3 regions of the Priestia sp. 179-F W1.4 NHS genome follow, and region 2 is predicted to be linked to each of the others. Evidence: riboswitches for the same ligand, from Rfam matches in the RefSeq annotation. Region 2 holds a riboswitch; each other region holds the start of a gene.
The links. A riboswitch is a leader RNA that binds a small molecule or an ion and turns the genes downstream of it on or off. The one in region 2 is predicted to bind S-adenosylmethionine.

Region 1 (3,361 bases), on a different contig from region 2:
TCACTAAGCGTCTTGTACAAATGGCTGAGCAACAACTTGGCGGAGGACGTTTCTAATAAAACTTTATAATAATGGCTGAAGGAAGAATGAACTTCATTCTTCCTTTTTTCGGTTATAAGATCCGCCTATTTATCGTATTTCAACACATCTAGAATGCTACTTATGTAAAATTAAAAAGCGATTCTCACTTTTTAGTTGGCTCCCCAGACATCTTGAGCAATTTTAATTATGTGACTAATTTTATTCCACTGTTCCTCTTCTGTTAATACATTTCCTTCTTCTGTACTTGCAAAGCCACATTGCGGACTCAATGACAAGTTAGCTAGAGGAACATACTGACTTGCTTCTTGAATTCTTTGCTTAATAACCTCAGTATCTTCTAGTGTAGGAAATTTAGATGTTACTAACCCTAAAACAACAGTTTGATTGTTACCTGTAAAGCTTTTTAATGGTTCAAAATCTCCTGAACGGTTATCATCATATTCAAGAAAAAGCCCATCTACATGTAAGTTAGTAAAGATTGCATCGGATATAGTATCATAGCCACCACTTGTGATATAAGTAGATCTAAAGTTTCCACGGCAAATATGCATAGTAATGAGCATATCTTCAGGCTTTTTAGAAATAGCATCATTTAAACAACTTACTCGAGTATTGATAATGTCTTTTACATCCATACCCAGCTTCTCAACAACCGCATTGATTCGTTCTTCAGAAACAAAATCAATCCACGAAGTATCGTCTAATTGTAGGTAACGGCAGCCTGCGTCGTAAAAGGCTTGAATCGCTTTCTGATAAGCAGCCACAGTATCATGATAAAATTGATCTCTGTTTCCATTGTAATATGTATCTTCTTGAATTCGAGTAAATAACATGTTTGGGCTTGGAAGTGAGAATTTAGCGACTTGGCTTCCATCACCATGGCGTTCGACAGCTCCTTTTAAAAACGTGAAATGTTCTACCATATAATGATGATTGAAGTCTACTTTACCTACTACCTTAATCGCGTTATTTTTGGTTTTTGCACCCTTGAATTGGCTGATATATTCTGTCTCAAACAGCTCTACACCTTCTAAGCCTGATAAGAAGTCCAAATGCCACCAAGAACGTCTAAATTCACCGTCCGTGATAGATTTAAGACCTACTTCAATTTGCTTCTGGACAAGCTTTTCAATTTCTTTATCCTCTACAGATTTTAGATCGGCTTCATTAATTGTACCATTTGCATACGCTTTTCTTGCTTCTTTAAGGGGAGTTGTGCGTAAAAAGCTGCCTACGTGATCAGCTTTAAATGGAGCCTTCACTAGTGTCTTTGTCATGAGTTTGTTTCCTTCTTTCTTTTTAAAATAAAAAACCTCTTCTTAAAAATAAGAAGAGGTTAATAATCGTTATGGGTTCTCTTCTTATCTTCAAGCAAATTGCTACTGGAATTGGCACAGTACTTTAACAGTCTGTTGCCGAGGCTTCCTAGGGCCAGTCCCTCCACCTCTCGAGATAAGAATATTCAATTTATTTAACTAGAAGAAATATTACACTTGTTTTCTTAGCTTGTCAACAAAAAATTGGAAAATCAGAAATAGCACATCTCTTATCTCATTACTTCCTCATTACCTACTACAGTAAGGGTTCTTCTTTGTTTTTGGTTTGGACAGGAAAGCTTATCGCAATAGCTACATAGTATTTAAAGAATTTGGCTCCATTACCTAATTGTTATTTATCTTCACCAATTGTATTCAAAAAATATCTGACTCCATTATACCTAGCCTCTTCATTGCACTTTGCAAGGAGCGCTATTCCTCACTTCTAATTTCTCTCTTTGATTCATTTCTTAGAGCGAATACGCTAAACCAATCTTTCATATAGTCACATCTTCTTACAAATACGAAAAGAGCAACCATCATATACTGGCTGCTCTCTCCTAGCAAAAATGCACTCACATCAATGTGAATGTGAACGTATTCATATTACAGCACTTCATTGATAAAAAAAGAAATAATTTCTATTTGCCTTTATACATAGTTAATCGTTCTTTTGCTAAATTAATTAATTCCTTTAACTCTTCAACAGATTGCTTGTTATTACAATCGTTTAATAAATCTATTGTATCTTGCAAAAATTGCTCTCTTCTTTTTACCCTTTTATATTCAGCCCTATATTCTTCTGCCATCCTTGCTGTTCGAGTAGACCCCTGACGAGGAGTGGGAACTTTTTCAAAATCTGAGGTACGAGATTTTTTATCTTTTTCATCAAGCATAGCGTTTTCTGGATTCCTATTCCTCAATCCTGATTGACCCAAAATACTCCTTGCAGCTCGTTCTCTTCCAATGGCCATTGTCATTTCCCCTCTCTGGAATTGAGATTTGAGATAAAACGTCTTGTACAGATTCAATAACAATAAAATAAACCCTTCTTTTGATAAGTTAAATTACTAATTTCAATTGATGCTTAGTTACTAGCTATTCCGTCTTTATTTCTATCCAACAATAAGAAGACTACCTTCCATTGGTAGTCTTCCTGCTGCTATAATTCTTTTACCTTATATGCAAAAGGTCACTTACTGCGTCCTTTAGTTTTCCATAGGTTCTTATTTTACTGAAGTCTATACCCAATTGAACGGCTGTTAAAGCAATTTCTGGACGGATACCTGTAATCGTTGTATCAATTCCTAGCAATTCTAACATGTTTACGACTTGAAACAATTCATTGGTCATCATTGTATCAATGGAAGGTACACCTGATAGATCAATGATTAGGCAAGACAATTCAAGGTCTTTTGCCTGCATCATAATTTTTCCCGCAAAGTCATTGCTCTTATAGTCATCGATCTGACCAATTATAGGAAGAACACCAACTGTATCTGAAATACTAATGATTGGTGTACTCAGTTCTGAAATTAGCTTTTTTTGAGCATATACTTGCGCCTCTGCTACTTGTCCATAATACATGGTAAAGAGTTCAATCATCCGGTCAAAGGCTTCGTTTAAGGTTCTGTTCCATAGAATAATATCTTGTTGTGTAATACTAGACTGATGGAGGCTTATAAATGCTTCAACCTTGTTAAGAAAAATAGCACGAAACTTTTTGAAATGACGGATACTCAGGTAAAGAGGATTCCCTAAGCGAGCTCGTTTGGTTGCAATCTCTTGGGCCCAACCACTAAGATTTTTAAAAGATCCATCCTTTAGGACCTTCACTATTGTACGGGTAAAATAGTGATTTTGTTCTCGAAGGTATTCAGTTACCTCTGGAGAAGCATCAGCTGTATAAACAGAATTCTCTTCTATCTCTCGAGAATCTAACCACTCTTGAGCCATTTCATTCACATGTTGTAATAAAAAATCATGTAATTCTTGAGTCATTT
Region 2 (3,361 bases):
TTTGATCCACTTTAATCGCTAAGTTTCCGCTTGTACCGAAGAACCAATCGCGCTCTGCCAACTCATCTTTTATATCTGCAAGCTCGTGTAATCTTTGCTGAGCCATAATACTCATGCTTTCACCTCTTCTGTTAATTCTTGTAAATGGTGAATCACATCATAAAAAGTAGAAAAAGGACGATACGGTAGAGATAGCTCTTCGCATTTTTTAATTAAAAAGTCACGCGCAATGACAGTGTCAGCTAATTTGGCAGCCTGCAAATCTGTAATTGAATCGCCAATAACAACCGTATGATCTCTTTCATCTGCAAGATGGCGAATAATCGTTGGCTTACAGCAGCCGCAGTCATTTGTACACTGTTTATCACATGTATGAGGCCACGTAATGGAAATATGCTCACCGGAAAAATCAGATCCGTTGCAGTAGAGCATTTCCTCTGCAACTCGATTTCCCAAAAGCGGTTTTACAAAAAAGTCAATTCCTCCGCTTACAATATAAAGCGGAATATGATGCTCTTTTGTATAGGCAATAAAATCATCAAATCCATCTCGAATAGCAGACGTCTCTAAAATATAAGAAATAATATCTTCCTTTAATTCCACGGGAAGCAAGGCAAACATTTGCCCTACTCCTTCTTGAATGGAGACGCGTTGTGCTAGCACGTCGTCTTTAATACTTTCCCACTCCGGAGGAGCAAATTGTTTCATAATAGCAATAATGTTATCGCTGTTTGTGATTGTTCCATCAAAGTCACAAAAGATTTTTAACGATGTCATGCTTTCACCTCTACTGTTCCCCATAGTTGCAAAGCTTTTTGCAACTCTTTTGATTCTTCAGCTTTTTCGGCTAATGTTTGATGAGAGAGTACTGCATCTATCGCCGCACGGAATGCTTTTCCTCCTCCGATAGCTCCCTCTGGATGACCGTGAACTCCGCCTCCTGCATTAATAATGCTGTCGATTCCAAAGTCCTTCACAAGCTGCGGTACCATTCCAGGATGAATTCCTGCTGAAGGAACCGGGAAAGACTGCTTATATTTGTATACAGGACGCGTTAATTCGTAGGCAATGCCTGTCGTATCTTCAAGAGAAAGCGCTACGCTTCCGTATGGTGATGGAAACAGAGAGAAATCCGCTCCGGCTAAGCGCAATAGCTTTCCAAGCAGCAATGAATTTGAAAAACCGTAAAACTCTGATGGCGTAAGCGCTCCGCTAACAGCTGGGTGTGCCATAATCGGCAAGTTAATTTCATCATCTTCTCGAAGTGCCTGCAGTACGTCTAACCCGTAAGCAAATACGTTGAATAAAAGAGCATCGGCTCCTAGCTCAGCTGCTTTTCTCGCTTTTTCTTTTAATTCAAACGTTCGTCCCGTTAAATTAACAGCATACAGCGTGCGGTGTCCCGTTTTTTCGTATACGTCATTCAGTACTTTTTTTCCTTCTGTAACGCGAGTTTCAAAAGGTGTTCGTTCACTATCAAACAAAATCTCGTCGTCTTTAACCAAATCCACTCCGCCAAGCGCTTGCTCACGCAGCTGAGTTGTTAAGTACGTCATGTCTCTTCCAATCACGCCTTTAAAAATACTCATCACAAGCGGACGGTCATAAACGCCTAGTTTCTCTCGTATACCTTCTATTCCAAAGCGCGGTCCTGGGAATTCAGCTAATAATTCATCAGGAAAATCCAAGTCTAATAATTTCACTTTTCCATCAAGTGATAGTTTTCCGAAAACCGTAACTAAAATAGCCGGTAAATCTCTTGAAAAGTTGGCAGTAGGATAAGCAATTTTGACAATAGCCTGCTTAACCTCTCCGCCTAAATATCCGTTAACACGTTCGCAGTCTTGAAGCTCAGTTACGGATACGACGCGCCCTTTATGCTTTTGAAGCTGCTGTTGATCTAAAAGCGGCAGATCTGTCCATGAGCCGACGGTTAGTCCTAAAGCAATTCCTTCCGCTTTTTTATGAAAATTTCCTTTATTGTCATGTAGTAAGTAGCTTGCAACGATTTCACTCATTATGCTAAAAACTCCCTTGCTGTTTAATATCGTTAATAAAAAAAACCTCTTCTGTGATTAAGAAGAGGCTTTCGTTGCTCTTCTTATCTCTCAGCTGCTGCTGCAAGAATTAGCACCGTGCTTAACATGCGTTAAGTCGGTTGCCGGGCTTCATCGGGCTAGTCCCTCCACCTACTCTTAATAAGAAAGTTGCTATTTATTTAAATTGAATTCGTAGATTATATACTAAATAAAAAATACCGCTAGGATTTATCGGTTATTAATCTCGTTAACTTCTTACATATTAAGCCAACTCAAAAAGGATTGTCAATGCGTTTTTAAAATAAATTTAATTTTTTTATTCGAGATACAGCTTCTCTCATGCGCTCTTCATCCGTCAGCAGTCCTACGCGCACATAGCCTTCACCATATGTTCCGAAGCCTACTCCAGGTGCCACTACAACGTGGGCTTTTTCAAGAAGTAAATCTGAAAATTGTTCAGAAGTATATCCTTTAGGAACTTTTAGCCATGCAAAAAAGGAGCCCGCTGGAGATGTAACGTCCCAACCAATTTCTTGAAGCCCTTGAATAAAGGTATTGCGTCTAGATTCATATCGCTTAACTAAATCATTCACACATTGTTGAGATTCTAACAGAGCTGCCGCTGCTGCCTCTTGAACCGCCCCAAAGAGGCTGACATACATATGATCTTGAAGAAGATTAATAGCTTCTACTACACTTTCATTTCCTACAGCAAATCCAACTCGCCATCCCGCCATGTTATACGTTTTAGAAAGAGTATAAATTTCAATTCCCGTCTCTTTTGCACCAGGAGTCTGTAAAAAGCTGATTGGCTTTTCACCATCAAATCCAATGGCTCCGTAGGCAAAGTCGTGTACCACACAAATATCGTGCTTGGCAGCAAACGCCACGGTGTCTTCAAAAAATTCTGCCGTTGCCACTGCACCGGTAGGATTATTCGGATAGTTTAAAAACATGAGCTTTGCCTGTTCTTTAGCACGTTCACCTATCTCTTCGTATACGGGCAGAAAATGATTTTCAGCCGTGAGCGGCATCACTTCCATCTTTGCTTTTGCAAGCTCTACTCCAGACCAGTAATCAGGATATCCAGGATCCGGAACCAGCACCGTATCTCCAGGGTTTAATAAGCACTGCGGAATTTCTACAAGTCCACCCTTCCCGCCAAACAAAATAGCTACTTCTTTTTCAGGATCCACATCAACGCCATATTCTCGTTTATAAAAAGTCGCAACGGCCTCTTTTAAAAACTGGTGTCCCCGAAATGGAGAATATTTATGATGCACAGGATTAGCACTTGCTTTTTGGAGTGTTTCTACAATATG
Region 3 (3,361 bases), on a different contig from region 2:
TGATGAACTATACCTTGATGAAAGCAATCTTGAAAACTTCAGAGCCACTATCGGAAAAGTACACTGGGTCATTGATATTCCTGTCTTTAACTTCCGGTGCATCGCATTAAATAATATCATCAGTCCCAAGAATAAAATATATGGATTTACAGATAGAGAGCTGAATTATTTAGAGCAGCAGCTAGAGGATGCTCCTCGTAATACCGTTGTAGCCATGCATGCGCAGCCAAATATTGGCCGGTGGTCAGACCTGGGAGGTTTTCCTGTAACGACTCCTCAGAGTCAAGAATTTTTTGATTTAATTCAAGAACATCGCGTGAAAAAAGTGTTAGTCAGCCACGTGCATGCGTATGACGAGCAGTTTATTAGAAAAAACAGAAACGGGTCGTTTACGCTTGGAAGAGGTACTGATTTTGTATTATCAGGAGGCGCGGGTGCTCCCCTTGATTTTGAACCGCCTTTAATTTTAAATAATTATAATTTTACGGAGTTTTTTGTTAGCCGGTACGACATTTTAGGACCTCTTCTTTGGAAGGATTTTGGACGACCTCGAAGAAGTTGTTTGTAAAAACAAGAAAGTAGAAAGCTAGGTTCAAAAAAAGAGGCTGGGAAAAAAGGGTTTTAGGCGAAATGAAAAATGAACCACTAATCAAGCATCTTGATTAGTGGTTCATTTTTTTATTAGGGTAAACGTAGATTTCATGTGTATAGGTCTTTCTAGCAGGTGATTGGAGGACAAGACGAAGACTCCTGCGGGAAAAGCGGAACAGGTGAGACCCCACAGGAGCGTATGCGACGAGGAGGCTCAGCGACCGCCCGCGGAAAGCGAAGTCTTGTACGAAAATCAACTGCGGTGTCACAAGCGATTCAGCTCATGTATCCCATTTGCCTTTAGATTGGATTCACTTCGTTGTGTCTCAGCCTCTTTTAGAAAACCGTACGAAACCTTGTAGCAGAAGGCTAAGCCAAGCGTTATAATAGATAATGAATGATGATATATTCTCTATATTTGTCATATATTTGTATTACATATGTAATTGAAGAAAAACATTCACTTGATATACTGTTTAATGACTTAACTTTATCTTAACATTCACAGTGAAATGCCTGTTTATAGAAACTTAGAACATACACAGCAAATGGAGGAGCTATCATGGCAAACGAAAAGATGCAAGAAGGACTCAATCGTTTTATTAAGGAAGATTTAAATGACCTTTTAGGTAGACTGTTCCCCCTAATGGACCGAGAATGTGCGGAAGAAAAGAGATTGCTTATCGAAACGGCGGTAGAGTACATTTATTCTTCAGGGTATCATCAAGGAGCAAAAGACTTGATCGAAACACATCGAAAAGATGATTACAAATTATTAAGGCAAAAATTAGCGTCAACGCCTCCTGAAAACTAATTTTTTTGAAATTTCTTTTGACAACATAAATGTAAGGTGTTAAGATGACTCTACATTCAAAATATTATAAACAATTAAAACTCTTATTGAGAGAGGCGGAGGGACTGGCCCTGTGAAGCCCGGCAACCATTTAACAATCTTGTTAAAAAGGTGCTACATCCTGCAAAGCGTACAGCTTTGAAAAATAAGAGAGGATTTCATAGATACTATGCCTCTCTATTCATGATAGAGAGGCTTTTTATTTTATGTAAAGGTATTTTGAATGAACAATTTCATAGAAATGCATCAGGTGCTGTGTAACGAATGTACGCAGCTTAAAAGGGAAGACCGGTGAAAAGCCGGCGCGGTCCCGCCACTGTAATGGGGAGTAACTTATTAACCACTGTTTCATGCTGAAATGGGAAGGGATAGGAAGCGATGAACCTAAGTCAGGAGACCTGCCTGTTGTATGCACTTAAGCTCTACGGGATATAGAGAGGAGTGAGGAATACGTGTTGAGAAAAACAGACTATCTCAACTTTAGTTAAGTATGCGTATCATCTCTCTTTTCATTTCGAAAAGAGAGATTTTTTAGTTTAGCGGAAAAAAAGAAATATACAGGGAGTGGAAAAAATGAGCAGTGTAAAAAGTTCAAATGTAGGTTATCCAAGAATTGGTGAAAAACGAGAATGGAAAAAAGCGCTTGAGCAGTTTTGGGCAGGAAAGCTAGAGAAAGATATCTTTCTTCAGGAAATTGAAGCTCTTCGTCTAGGACATCTAAAAAAACAGCGTGACGCAGGAATTGAATTAATTCCAGTCGGCGATTTTAGCTTATACGATCACGTGTTAGATACAGCCGCTATGTTTGGTTTGGTGCCAAAGCGCTTTGAATATAACGGAGGCCCGGTATCCCTTGAAACGTACTTTGACATCGCGCGAGGAACAAAAGGTGCGGTAGCCTCTACGATGACAAAATGGTTTAACACAAATTATCACTATATCGTACCCGAGCTTGAGGAATGTACGCCGGCACTTGTAGAAAATCGCCCGCTTCAATTTTACAAAGAAGCAAAGCAAAAGCTGAATATCAAAGGCAAACCCGTTATTTTAGGTCCAGTAACATTTGTGAAGCTGTCAAAAGGATATAAAAAAAGTGAGTTTAAAAAAGTAGTTGAACAGTTTGTTCCTCTTTATGCAACAATCTTAGCGGAGCTGGAGGCAGAAGGGGTCGAGTGGGTACAAATAGATGAGCCAATTTTAGCTACAACGCTATCGAAAGAAGACCTGGCACTGTATAAAGAAGTCTATGAAGCTTTGAAAAAAGCGGCACCGAATGTAAAAGTCATTTTGCAGACGTACTTTGACAGCGTAGATTACTATAAAGAAGTAGTTGCTCTTCCTGTTCATGGTATTGGCTTAGATTTTGTACATGACCGAGGCGAAAATCTCACGGCGCTTAATAAATATGGTTTTCCAACTGATAAAGTGCTGGCAGCAGGAGTGATTGACGGACGAAACATTTGGCGTGAAAACTTGGACGAACAGCTTTTAACAATCAGTGAAATTGAAGAAGCCGTATCAAAAGACCGTTTGATTCTGCAGCCTTCATCAAGTTTATTACATGTTCCTGTCACGGTGAAAAGCGAAAAAACCATTGAGCCAATTCTAAAAAACGCGCTGTCTTTTGCAGATGAAAAGCTGAAGGAAATCTCGCTGTTAACAAAAGCGGTGCAGCAAGGAAAAGAAGCAATAGAAAAAGAAATAAGTGTAAGCAAACAAGCGATTCAAGCATTAAATGGATCATCTGTTCGAAATCATCAAGACGTGCAAAAAGAGCTGAAGCAGCTGCACAGCTATAAAGCAGAGCGCCAAGCGCCGTTTGACGTACGTCAACGCGTTCAACAAGAAGCGTTTCAACTGCCGCTTCTTCCAACGACAACAATTGGAAGCTTTCCGCAAACAAAAGAAGTGAGAAAA

Region 1: linked by a shared signal. The riboswitch ahead of ACH0CI_RS26400 (5-methyltetrahydropteroyltriglutamate--homocysteine S-methyltransferase) and the one ahead of mtnW (2,3-diketo-5-methylthiopentyl-1-phosphate enolase) in region 2 are both predicted to bind S-adenosylmethionine.
Region 3: linked by a shared signal. The riboswitch ahead of metE (5-methyltetrahydropteroyltriglutamate--homocysteine S-methyltransferase) and the one ahead of mtnW (2,3-diketo-5-methylthiopentyl-1-phosphate enolase) in region 2 are both predicted to bind S-adenosylmethionine.

What each region holds. Positions count from the first base shown of each region.
Region 1 covers NZ_JBIQFF010000017.1:12,498-15,858, reverse strand. Annotated here, with positions in the region: gene ACH0CI_RS26405 (alpha/beta-type small acid-soluble spore protein) at 1-56, shown strand, start outside; gene ACH0CI_RS26400 (5-methyltetrahydropteroyltriglutamate--homocysteine S-methyltransferase) at 192-1,319, opposite strand; SAM riboswitch class I at 1,401-1,501, opposite strand; gene ACH0CI_RS26395 (hypothetical protein) at 2,000-2,332, opposite strand; gene ACH0CI_RS26390 (STAS domain-containing protein) at 2,532-3,361, opposite strand, start outside.
Region 2 covers NZ_JBIQFF010000002.1:501,205-504,565, forward strand. Annotated here, with positions in the region: gene ACH0CI_RS13060 (methylthioribulose 1-phosphate dehydratase) at 1-115, opposite strand, end outside; gene ACH0CI_RS13065 (2-hydroxy-3-keto-5-methylthiopentenyl-1-phosphate phosphatase) at 112-777, opposite strand; gene mtnW (2,3-diketo-5-methylthiopentyl-1-phosphate enolase) at 774-2,018, opposite strand; SAM riboswitch class I at 2,099-2,205, opposite strand; gene ACH0CI_RS13075 (pyridoxal phosphate-dependent aminotransferase) at 2,336-3,361, opposite strand, start outside.
Region 3 covers NZ_JBIQFF010000001.1:1,250,929-1,254,289, forward strand. Annotated here, with positions in the region: gene ACH0CI_RS06560 (metallophosphoesterase family protein) at 1-568, shown strand, start outside; gene ACH0CI_RS06565 (hypothetical protein) at 725-895, shown strand; gene ACH0CI_RS06570 (hypothetical protein) at 1,154-1,405, shown strand; SAM riboswitch class I at 1,486-1,596, shown strand; cobalamin riboswitch at 1,676-1,864, shown strand; gene metE (5-methyltetrahydropteroyltriglutamate--homocysteine S-methyltransferase) at 2,018-3,361, shown strand, end outside.